Regions from separate parts of the Streptomyces sp. NPDC030245 genome, predicted to be linked through region 1. Evidence: riboswitches for the same ligand, from Rfam matches in the RefSeq annotation. Region 1 holds a riboswitch; the other holds the start of a gene.
The links. A riboswitch is a leader RNA that binds a small molecule or an ion and turns the genes downstream of it on or off. The one in region 1 is predicted to bind S-adenosylmethionine.

Region 1 (5,865 bases):
TCGACCCGAGCGGCCTCGACCCGCGCCTCGCGGCCACCGAGATCCGCGTCGCCTGCAACCCCTTCAACGTCCTGTGCGGCGAGCGCGGCGTCGCCCGCGTCTTCGGCCCCCAGAAGGGCGCGACACCGCAGCAGGTCGAGCAGCTGGCGGCCGCCCTGGAGCACTGGGCGCACATCCTCACGCGGGACCTGCCCGTGCGGACCGACCTCTTCGAGGGACCCGGCACGGGCGCGTCGGGCGGCCTCGGCGCCGGGCTCGCCGCCCTCGGCGCCGCGCTGCTCCCCCGCTTCGACGTGCTGCTCGAACGGCTCGACCTCGACGACCGGCTGGCCCGCGCCGACCTGGTCATCACCGCGGAGGGCGCCCTCGACCACCAGACCCCGCGCGGCAAGGTGCCCGCCGAGGTGGCCCGCCGCGCGAAGCGGTCCGGGCGTCCGGTCCTGGTCCTCGCGGGCACGATCGGGGCCGGCGCACACACGGTCCGCGCGCTGGGCGTGGACGCGTACAGCGCGATCCTGCCCGCCCCGGTCTCGCTGACGGAGGCGCTCGGCCGGGGCGGCGAGTTCCTCACCGACGCGACGGAGCGGGCCCTGCGGATGATCCAGCTCGGCTCACGGCTGCCCGGGGGCCGGCTGCCCGCGGGTCAGGCGGCGGCGCTGGTGTCCGGCACGCAACGCCCGTCCTCGGTGCGGTAGTTCCACCGCGCGCCGTCCGACACCAGCTCCTTGACGGCGCGCACGAACCGCTCGACGTGCTCGTCGGGGGTGCCGGCGCCGAAGCTCACGCGGATGGCGTTCAGCGACTTCTCGCCGGGCGCGGCCTCGGGTGCGCCGCACTCGCCGGGCTCGTCGGGCTCGCCGCCGAGCAGGGTGCGCACCAGCGGGTGGGCGCAGAACAGGCCGTCCCGTACGCCGATGCCGTACTCGGCGGAGAGCGCGGCGGCGAAGTGCGAGCTGTTCCAGCCGTCCACGACGAAGGAGATGACGCCCACGCGCGGCGCGTCGTCCCCGAAGAGCGAGAGCACCCGCACGGCGGGCACCTCGGCGAGCCCCTCGCGCACCTTCGCGATCAGGTACTGCTCGCGGGCGACGAGCTGGTCGAAGCCCGCCTCGGTGAGCGCCTTGCAGGCGGCGGCGATCGAGTAGACGCCGATGACGTTCGGCGAACCGGCCTCGTGGCGGGCCGCGGTGTCGTGCCACTCCACGTCCACGCCGCCGCCCGCCTCCTTGGGGCGCCGCGCCACCTTCCGCGAGGCTCCGCCGCCCGCGAGGTACGGCTCGGCCTCCCGCAGCCAGTCGGCGCGGCCCGCGAGGACGCCGGAGCCGAACGGCGCGTACAGCTTGTGCCCGGAGAAGGCGACCCAGTCGACGTCCAACTCGCTGATGGAGACGGGGTGGTGGGGGGCGAGCTGCGCGGCGTCGAGCACGATCCGGGCGCCGTGCGCGTGCGCGGCGGCGGCCAGCTCCCGCACCGGCCACAGCTCACCGGTGACGTTGGAGGCGCCGGTGACGCACACCAGCGCCGGGCCGTGGGGCTCGCGGTCGGCGAGGGCCCGCTCCAGGGTCTGGACGGCCTCGTCGGGGGTGCGCGGCGCGTTCAGGTAGGTGACGCGGGCGTTCCGCCACGGCAGGAGCGAGGCGTGGTGCTCGGTCTCGAAGACGAAGACCTCGCAGCCGGCGGGCAGGGCGGCCGCGAGCAGGTTCAGCGAGTCGGTGGTGGAGCGGGTGAACACGACCTGGTCATCCTCCCGGCAGCCGAGGAACTCGGCGACGGCGACCCGGCTGTTCTCGAACAGGTCGGTGGAGAGCTGCGACAGGTATCCGGCGCCGCGGTGCACGCTGCCGTAGTACGGCGCGTACGCGGCCACGTCGTCCCACACCCGCTGAAGCGCCGGCGCGCTCGCCGCGTAGTCGAGCGCGGCGTAGCTCACCTCGCCGCCGGTGACCAGCGGAACGGTGACGTCCCTGCCGAGGACCGGCAGCGGTGCACAGACGGCGGCGTCGACGGCGACAGCGGAAACAGACATGGCGAACTCCCGTAAGAGGCAAGTGAGTTCACTGCGTCGACGCCCGGACGCCGGAGGCGGGGCGGTGCAGTGATGAAGAGAAGAAGGGTGCGCGGAAAGGGGCCGGAAGGCCCTAGCACATTCGCTTGCTCACGAGACTGCTCCCTTGAGGACCAGGACCCCAGGGCTGTGACATCCACCGATGTCCAGGGGTCCGCGCTTGCCATACGCCTTGCTGCGTACGACCTGGTCTTCACCCGGGGCACCCCGCCACGGACGGAGGGTTGCCGGACAGCGGGCCGGGGCCGTAGTCGCTGTCACTCATGACCTGTGCAGCATCTTGCCACACGATCTTCGACGCGCAAGGCGCAGTCCAGGATCCGGACTGCGCCCTGCGTCACACCGTTGTGCGTGAGGACGGCTCTCAGCGGTTGCTCGCGGCCACCCAGCGCTCCAGGGCCTTCTTCGCGGCCCCCGAGTCGATCGCCCGTGCCGCCCGCGCCATCCCGGCGCTGATCTGCACGGCCAGCGGCTCGTCGGTGGGCGTCAGGGCGGCCAGCGCCGCCGCCGAGTTCAGCAGCACCGCGTCCCGCACCGGCCCGCTCTCCCCGTCGAGCAGCCGCAGCGCCACCTCCGCGTTGTACGAGGCGTCGGCGCCCCGCAGCGCCTCGACGGGCACCAGGTCGAGCCCGACGTCCCGGGGGTCGAAGGCCTCCTCGCGCACGGCGCCGTCCCGCACCACCCAGACCCGGGAGGTGGACGTCGTCGTCAGCTCGTCGAGCCCGTCGTCGCCGCGGAAGACGAGCGACGAGTGGCCCCGCTCCGCGAAGACGCCCGCCACGATGGGGGCCATCCGGGGGTCGGCGACCCCGACCGCCTGGGCGCGCACCTTGGCCGGGTTGGTGAGCGGGCCGAGGAGGTTGAAGACGGTCCGGATGCCCAGCTGGCTGCGGGCGGCACCGGCGTGGCGCAGCGCCGGGTGGAACTTCACGGCGAAGCAGAACGTGATGCCCGCCTCGTCGGCGACCTCGACCACCCGCTGCGGGGTGAGGTCGAGATTGACGCCGAGCTTCTCCAGCACGTCGGAGGCGCCGGACGCGCTGGAGGCGGCGCGGTTGCCGTGCTTGACGACCTTCGCGCCCGCGCCCGCGACGACGATCGCGGACATGGTCGAGATGTTGACGGTCTTGGCGCCGTCGCCGCCGGTGCCCACGATGTCGACGCTCGGTCCCGGCACGTCGATGACGTTGGCGTGCGCGTACATGGCGCGTACCAGACCGGAGATCTCCTCGACGGTCTCGCCCTTGGCCCGCAGCGCGACCACGAAGCCGGCGATCTGGGCGTCAGTGGCCTCGCCGCGCATGATGCGGTCCATGGCCCAGGCCGTGTCGTCGGCGCTCTGGTCACGGCCCGCGAGCAGGGCGTTCAGTACGTCGGGCCAGGAACGGCCCGCCGCGGTGTCGCCTCCTGCGGGGGTCACAGCGTTCATAGCCGCTCCTGGTCTGTCCGTCTGCCTATGAGTGGGACCACCCTATCCAGCCTCCGGGACGGCAAAGAGCCCCGTCCAGGCAATGGACGGGGCTCTTGCTGTGGCGACCATGGGAGAGGTCAGAGCTTCAGAGCTCGGGAATGATCAGTGGTGGCCGTGGCCGCTCGTGATCTCCTTGTACTCGTCGGCGGTGGGCTTGGGGATCTGACCCTCTTCCCCGAAGTAGCCCTTGGAGAGCTTGGCCCGCAGCTTCTGCGAACCGGACACCTTGCGCTTGACGCCGTTCTCGTCGACCGCGGGGCCGAGCTCGACCGGCTTGTACTGCTCGTGCGCGGTGAGCGTGTGCAGCTGCTCCTTGCTGAGCGGCTCGTGGACCTCGATGAACTCACCGTGCGGCAGCCGCTTGATGATGCCCGACTCGCGGCCGTGCAGCACCTTGTCGCGGTCACGCCGCTGCAGACCCAGGCAGATCCGCTTGGTCACGATGAAGGCGATGACCGGTCCGACGAAGAAGGCGATCCGGACGAACCAGGTGATCGCGTTCAGCGACAGGTGGAAGTGCGTGGCCCACAGGTCGTTGCCACCACCGACCAGCATGACCATGTACGCCGTGATCCACGCGACACCGAAGGCCGTGCGGGTCGGGGCGTTGCGCGGGCGGTCCAGGATGTGGTGCTCGCGCTTGTCGCCGGTGACCCAGGACTCGATGAACGGGTAGACGGCGATGGCCACGAGGACCAGCGGGAAGACGATGACCAGCGGGATGAACACACCCAGGACGAGCGTGTGACCCCAGAGGTTGATCTCCCAGCCCGGCATGACACGGATCAGACCCTCGGCGAAGCCCATGTACCAGTCGGGCTGGGCGCCGGTGGACACCTGGTCCGGGCGGTACGGGCCGATGGCCCAGATCGGGTTGATCGAGGCGATCGCCGCGATGACCGCGATGACACCGAAGACCAGGAAGAAGAAGCCTCCGGCCTTGGCCATGTAGACGGGCAGCAGCGGCATGCCGACGACGTTCTTGTTGCTCTTGCCGGGGCCCGCGAACTGCGTGTGCTTGTGGTAGAAGACCAGGATCAGGTGCGCCACCACGAGGCCGAGCATGATGCCCGGCAGCAGCAGGATGTGGACCGAGTAGAACCGGGCCACGAAGTCGCCGCCGGGGAACTCGCCGCCGAACAGGAACATCGACAGGTACGTGCCGACGATCGGCACCGACAGGATGGCGCCCTGCATGAAGCGGACACCCGTGCCGGAGAGCAGGTCGTCCGGGAGCGAGTAACCGGTGAAGCCGGTGAACATGCCGAGGACGAACAGCAGGAAGCCGAAGAGCCAGTTGACCTCACGCGGCTTGCGGAACGCACCCGTGAAGAACACGCGCATCATGTGCACGAACATGCCGGCGAGGAAGATCAGCGCCGCCCAGTGGTGGATCTGCCGGATCAGCAGACCACCGCGCACATCGAAGGAGATGTGCATGGTCGAGTTGAACGCCTCCGACATCAGCTGTCCCTGCATCGGGACGTAGCTGCCGTGGTACTCCACCTCGTTCATCGACGGGTGGAAGAACAGCGTCAGGTACACACCCGTGAGGATGATGATGATGAAGCTGTACAGGCAGATCTCGCCGAGCATGAAGGACCAGTGGTCCGGAAAGATCTTGCGCATGTTGGCCTTGGCGAGGGAGTAGATCCCCAGCCGGCCGTCGGCCCAGTCGGCGACGCGCTCGCCGGCGGGCGCTTGCTTGCGCTGTTCGTTGGAGGAAGTGGTGGTGGTGCTCATCCGCGCTCCCAGAAGGCAGGACCGACGGGCTCTTCGAAGTCGCCGAGCGCCTCGAGGTAGCCCTTTTCGTTCACGCCGATGCGCAGCTGCGGCAGGGCGTGACCAGCCGGGCCGAAGATGACTCGGGCACCGTCGGAGAGATCGAAGGTGGACTGGTGGCACGGGCAGAGGACGTGGTGCGTCTGCTGCTCGTACAGGGAGATCGGGCAGCCCACGTGGGTGCAGATCTTGGAGTACGCCACGATGCCTTCGTGCGACCACTCCAGCTCGCGCTTGTCCTTGATGTTCTCCGGCTGAATCCGGACGATCATCAGGGCGGCCTTGGCGATCTGGGTCTGGAAGTCGTGGTCGTGCTCCGACATGCCCTCGGGCATGGCGAAGGTCAGCGACCCGACCTGCACGTCCGCGGGACGCAGCGGCTCGTGGGTGTTCATGTTCACGAGCATCTTGCCCTTGGCCCACTTGGTGTGCCGGAGCTTGTCCTCGGGCAGCGGCCCGAGGTCACGCAGCAGGACGACACCGGAGAGCGGGACCAGGGCCAGCGCGCCGAACATCGTGTTGCGGATCAGCTTGCGCCGCCCGAAAC
Region 2 (5,865 bases), on a different contig from region 1:
GCCTTCGATGCGCTGCGCGAGCCGCTCGGCGAGCTGGCGCACCGGCACGGCCTGATCGTGGAGCCGGGGCGGCTCGTCCTGGAACTGCGGCCGCCCGGCATGGACAAGGGCGTGGCCCTCGCCGAGTACCTGCGCGAGGTGGGCGCCGAGTCCGTCCTCTACGCGGGCGACGACCTCGGTGACCTGCCCGCCTTCGGCGCCGTGGAGAAGCTCCGCTCGGACGGTGTCGCGGGCCTGCTCGTGTGCAGCGGCAGCGCGGAGGTCGAGGAGCTGGCCGGGCGGGCCGACCTGGTCGTGGACGGCCCGCCGGGTGTCGTACGGTTGCTGTCGGCGATCGGCGCCCGGCTCTCCTGAGCGCGGGCGCACGGGCGCCTCAGCCCGTCAGGGCCCGCAGCTGGTCGAGGAACCACTGCGTGGGCGGCAGCGCCGTCGCTGCCGCCGCGAGGCGCTTGGTGCGCTCGGCGCGCTCCTCGGGCGGCATCACGAGGGCCGTGTGCAGGGCCTTGGCCGTGGCCGTGACGTCGAAGGGGTTCACGGAGAGCGCGTCGTCGCCGAGCTCTTCGTGGGCGCCCGCCTCCCGCGAGAGGACCAGCGCGCAGCCCTCGTCGGAGACGACGGGGACTTCCTTCGCGACGAGGTTCATGCCGTCGCGGATGGGGTTGACCAGGGCGACGTCCGCCATGCGGTAGGCCGCGAGCGAGCGCGCGAAGTCGTCCTCGACGTGCAGGACCACCGGGGTCCAGCCGTCCGTGCCGTACGTGGCGTTGATGTCCTCGGCGACCCGGGAGACCTCCGCGGTGTAGTCGCGGTAGACCGCCAGGTCCTGCCGGGAGGGGTAGGCGAAGGCGACGTGCACGACGCGCTCGCGCCACTCGGGGTGGGTGTCGAGCAGCTCGCGGTAGGCGTGCAGGCCCCGCACGATGTTCTTGGACAGCTCCGTCCGGTCCACCCGGACGATCAGCTTCCGGTCCTCCCCGTCCTGCCGGCCCGCCTGCTCCCGCAGCGTCCGCATCCGCTCCTCGACGTCGTCGCGCCGCGACCGCTCCCGCAGGAAGTCGGCGTCGGCGCCGAGCCCGTGCACCCCGATCCGGGTGCCCGACGTCCCGCCGACGAGCCGCACGCAGCACTCCGTGAACGCGTCCGCCCACCGCCCGGTGAGGAAGCCGAGCCGGTCGGCGCCGAGCATCCCGCGCAGCAGCTGCTCGGCCACGTCGTCCGGCAGCATCCGGAAGTAGTCGGCGGGCGCCCACGGGGTGTGCGAGAAGTGGCCGATGCGCAGGTCCTCGCGGAGCTCCCGCAGCATGCCCGGCACCAGCGTCAGGTGGTAGTCCTGCACCAGCACGGCCGCCCCCGGCCCCGCCTCCTCGGCGAGCGCCTCGGCGAACGCCCGGTTGTACCTCTCGTACGCCGCCCACTGTGCGCGGAACTCCGGTCCGAAGGCCGGCTCCAACGGCGTCTGGTAGAGCATGTGGTGGACGAACCACAGCACCGAGTTCGCGATGCCGTTGTACGCGTCCGCGTGGACGTCCGCGTCGATGTCCAGCATCCGTACGCCGGGTTCCCCGACGCCGCGCCGCACCGCCTCGCGGTCGCCGTCGCCGAGCGCCGCGCACACCCACAGGGCGTCCGCCTCGTCGCCGATGGCGCTGAGCCCGGAGACCAGGCCGCCGCCGCCACGCCTGGCGGTCAGCTCACCGTCCTCTCCGACGGTGTACGAGACGGGGCCGCGGTTGGACGCGACGAGTACCTGTGCTGCTGACGAACCGTGCTCGGAGACCATGTGGCAAAACGTAGCCCGTCCCGGGGGCGGGCAAACGTGCGGCCGTCAGGCGACCCGGCGGTGCGCGTACTCGGCGATGCCCGCCATGGGCGGCCGCTCCTCCGTGTCGACCGCGTACGTCCGCGGCACGAACCCGTGCTCGCCCCGCTCGAACTGCGTGAGCTCGGGACGTACGAGATGTCCGCGCGCGAGCCGCAGCTGTGCCGTCCGGTAGATTGCCGCCGCCATCCGCCCGAGCGCCTGCCCGTCCTGGTGCCGGTGCTTGCGCACCCCCACGTCCACCTGCGCCAGCGCGTCCAGACCCACCGTGTGCAGCGCGTCGACGAGCAGGCCGAGCTCCACGCCGTACCCGACGGGGAACGGCAGCCGCTCCAGGAGCGACCTGCGCGCCGCGTACTCGCCGCCGAGCGGCTGCACGAAACCGGCGAGCCGCGGCCAGTGCATGTTCAACAGCGGCCGGGCCATCAGCTCGGTCACCCGGCCGCCCTGCCCCGCCGCCGCGCCGAGCGGCCGGTCGTACATCGCCTTCACGAAGGCCACGTCGGGGTCGGTGAGCAGCGGGCCCACGATCCCCGAGACGAAGTCCGCGGAGAACTCCCGCAGGTCCGCGTCGACGAACGCGACGATGTCGCCGCTCGTCACGAGCAGCGAGCGCCACAGCACCTCGCCCTTGCCCGGCACCGCCGGGATGCGCGGCAGGATCTCGTCCCTGCGGACGACCTTGGCGCCCGCCGCCGCGGCGACCTCGGCCGTGCGGTCCGTGGAGCCGGAGTCGATCACCACGAGCTCGTCGACCAGCGGGACCCTCTCCATCAGCTCCCGGCGTATCTCGGCGACGATCTCACCGACCGTCCCCTCCTCGTCGAGCGCGGGCAGCACGACGCTCACCGAGGCGCCGCAGGCTCGCTTGGCGTCGGCGAGCCGGTCCTGCGGCCGGTCGGCGACCGACCAGGAACGCCTGCTCAGCCAGTGCTCGACCTCTTCCAGCACGGTCGCGGTCCTCCCATGGGTGATCGATGACCACAGGTGATCGACAAGTGATCGATGTGATCCATCTCGCTGTTCGGACGACTATCTCAAGGGTCCGGGGCTTCGGTTACAGTCTTGAACAACGCCGGTGACCATCGCATGTCGGGGTCGCCGCCGCGTTGAGATCGACAACTGAAACCCATAATCGAAAACCGCTCATCCAGAGGGGCAGAGGGAAACGGCCCGTTGAAGCCCCGGCAACCCTCCCGCCGACCGCGAGGTCACGGTGGGGAAGGTGCCAATTCCGTCTCGCGGCGAGATGCGTCGCGAGGAAGATGAGGAGAAAGGGCCTCGCCTCCATGGCTGTGCAGACTGTCGCCACCGAAAGCACCTCCGGGAACGCTTCGGGAAGCACCACCCCTTCCGTCGACCTCGGGCCCGCCTCCGGCCTCTCCTGCCGTGAGTGCGGCACCACCTTCCCGCTCGGCCCGATCTTCGCCTGCGCCGAGTGTTTCGGCCCCCTCGAAGTCGCGTACGACCTGCCCCTCGGCGACCCGGAAGCCCTCCGCAAGCAGATCGAGGCCGGCCCCGCCAACATCTGGCGCTACGCCCCGCTGCTCCCCGTCCCCGCCGACGTGGCCGACAAGCCGAACCTCAACCCCGGCTGGACCCAGCTCGTCAAGGCCGACAACCTCGCCCGTGAACTCGGCGCCCAGCAGGGCAAGTTGTTCGTCAAGGACGACTCGGGCAACCCCACGCACTCCTTCAAGGACCGCGTCGTCGCGCAGGCCCTCGAGGCGGCGCGCGCCTTCGGGTTCACCACGCTCTCCTGCTCCTCCACCGGCAACCTCGCGGGCGCCGTCGGCGCCGCCGCCGCCCGCGCGGGCTTCCGCTCCTGCGTCTTCATCCCGCACGACCTGGAGCAGGGCAAGGTCGTCATGGCCGCGGTCTACGGCGGTGAACTCGTCGGCATCGAGGGCAACTACGACGACGTGAACCGCTTCTGCTCCGAGCTCATCGGCGACCCGCTGGGCGAGGGCTGGGGCTTCGTCAACGTCAACCTGCGGCCGTACTACGGCGAGGGCTCCAAGACCCTCGCGTACGAGATCTGCGAGCAGCTCGGCTGGGAGCTGCCCGACCAGCTCGTCATCCCGATCGCCTCCGGCTCGCAGCTCACGAAGATCGACAAGGGGCTGAAGGAGCTCATCGCCCTCGGTCTGGTGGCCGACAAGCCGTACAAGATCTTCGGTGCGCAGGCCGAGGGGTGCTCGCCCGTGTCGGCCGCCTTCAAGGCCGGGCACGACGTGGTCCGGCCCCAGAAGCCGAACACCATCGCCAAGTCGCTGGCCATCGGCAACCCCGCCGACGGGCCGTACGTCCTCGACATCGCGCGCCGCACGGGCGGGGCGGTGGAGGACGTGAACGACGAGCAGGTCGTCGAGGCGATCAAGCTTCTCGCCCGCACGGAAGGGATCTTCGCGGAGACCGCGGGGGGTGTGACGGTGGGCGTCACGAAGAAGCTCTTCGAGGCGGGGCTCCTCGACCCGGCGCTCACCACGGTCGTGCTCAACACCGGGGACGGCCTCAAGACGCTGGACGCTGTCGCTGAGACGTCGCAGGCCACGGCGACCATCAAGCCGAGCCTTGAGGCGTTTCGCTCCGCGGGTCTTGCCGGCCAGGCGCCGTAGGGCCCGAGCCCTTCGTCCCGACTGCGGGTCCGCTGTGGCTGGTCGCGCCCACGCGGCGGAGCCGCATATCGAAACAGCCCCGCGCCCCTGGAGGGGCGGCCCCTGAAAGGGGCGCCCCCCGTGATCTATCGAGGTGAATCCCATGAGTGTCAACGTCCGTATCCCCACCATCCTGCGCACCTACACCGGTGGCAAGGCCGAGGTCGCCGCCGAGGGGGCGAATCTGGGGGAGGTCATCGCCGATCTGGAGAAGAACCACGCCGGGATCGCCGCCCGCGTCCTGGACGACCAGGGCAAGCTGCGCCGCTTCGTCAACGTGTACGTGAACGACGACGACGTCCGTTTCGAGCAGGGCCTGGAGACGGCCACGCCGGACGGCGCGGGCGTCTCGATCATTCCCGCCGTGGCTGGTGGCTGACATTTTCGCAAGTACCCTGCGTTAACTGAATTGCCCCCTCCGCGAGAGAAACGGAGGGGGCAATTCTGCTTGGTTGAGCGCGGTACAGTTGAGGTGCGTGCTTCGCCGTCAGTGCCGAGTGCATATACGAAGTCGGTCCGGAGCCGACAAGAAGTAGCCAAAGCGCACTGCCCATTCAAGCCTTATGCGCCTTTTGTCCGGCCCGACTTGCCCTGGATTCCGGTGAATTCTCCGCATATTACCGATCGGGCGCGCCCAGAATTCTCGTCCGATTGACCTGTTGCAGACGGCAGTTGGACAGATACATTCAGCGGCGGTCGACGCGTTCCGGCGCACACCCCCAATCAGTGGGGGGTGAGGTCTGACCCGGGTCCGCGAAGTGCGGTCCTGTGCAAGGGCCAGTAATAGGGGAGTTAGGCATGGCTCAGGGCACCGTCAAGTGGTTCAACGCGGAGAAGGGGTACGGCTTCATCGCGGTCGACGGTGGTGCGGATGTTTTCGTCCACTACAGCGCGATCCAGATGGACGGCTACCGCACCCTTGAAGAAGGTCAGCGAGTCGAGTTCGAGATCTCGCAGGGCCAGAAGGGTCCGCAGGCGGACATGGTCAAGCTCGCCGTCTAGCTCGGCGCGACCGACCACCGAAGCACGCACCGCGAGGGGCTCGTATCCCACCAGGGGTACGGGCCCCTCGTGTGTGCCCACGCTCCCGTGCTCCCGCGCGCCGGGCGGATCTGGCGGGAGCACCTTGCACTCGTGGGGGTCGAGTGCTAATCATTGGGCTTAGCACTCTCCCAGTGAGAGTGACAGAACTTGGATCGGGTCGGTGAGGTCCGCGGGCCGCGTGGGGCAAGGAACCACACGGCACGCAGTCCGTCCGTCGCGGGCACCAGCACGGTCCGTTTTTGCTTGCCACCCCGTCCGGGAGGACCACTTCACATGGCCAAGATCATCGCGTTCGACGAGGAGGCACGGCGCGGCCTCGAGCGCGGCATGAACCAGCTCGCCGAC

Region 2: it holds a riboswitch for S-adenosylmethionine, as region 1 does, so the genes downstream of both, thrC (threonine synthase) here and ACZ4Z4_RS19520 (aminotransferase class V-fold PLP-dependent enzyme) in region 1, are expected to answer to the same signal.

Annotation. Positions count from the first base shown of each region.
Region 1 covers NZ_JBVICF010000006.1:446,321-452,185, forward strand. The annotation lists gene ACZ4Z4_RS19515 (glycerate kinase family protein) at 1-695, shown strand, start outside; gene ACZ4Z4_RS19520 (aminotransferase class V-fold PLP-dependent enzyme) at 644-2,026, opposite strand; SAM riboswitch class IV at 2,217-2,334, opposite strand; gene trpD (anthranilate phosphoribosyltransferase) at 2,430-3,494, opposite strand; gene qcrB (cytochrome bc1 complex cytochrome b subunit) at 3,639-5,279, opposite strand; gene qcrA (cytochrome bc1 complex Rieske iron-sulfur subunit) at 5,276-5,865, opposite strand, start outside.
Region 2 covers NZ_JBVICF010000004.1:159,589-165,453, forward strand. The annotation lists gene otsB (trehalose-phosphatase) at 1-354, shown strand, start outside; gene ACZ4Z4_RS12765 (alpha,alpha-trehalose-phosphate synthase (UDP-forming)) at 374-1,780, opposite strand; gene ACZ4Z4_RS12770 (glucosyl-3-phosphoglycerate synthase) at 1,826-2,770, opposite strand; SAM riboswitch class I at 2,963-3,091, shown strand; gene thrC (threonine synthase) at 3,109-4,437, shown strand; gene ACZ4Z4_RS12780 (MoaD/ThiS family protein) at 4,580-4,855, shown strand; gene ACZ4Z4_RS12785 (cold-shock protein) at 5,275-5,478, shown strand; gene groL (chaperonin GroEL) at 5,794-5,865, shown strand, end outside.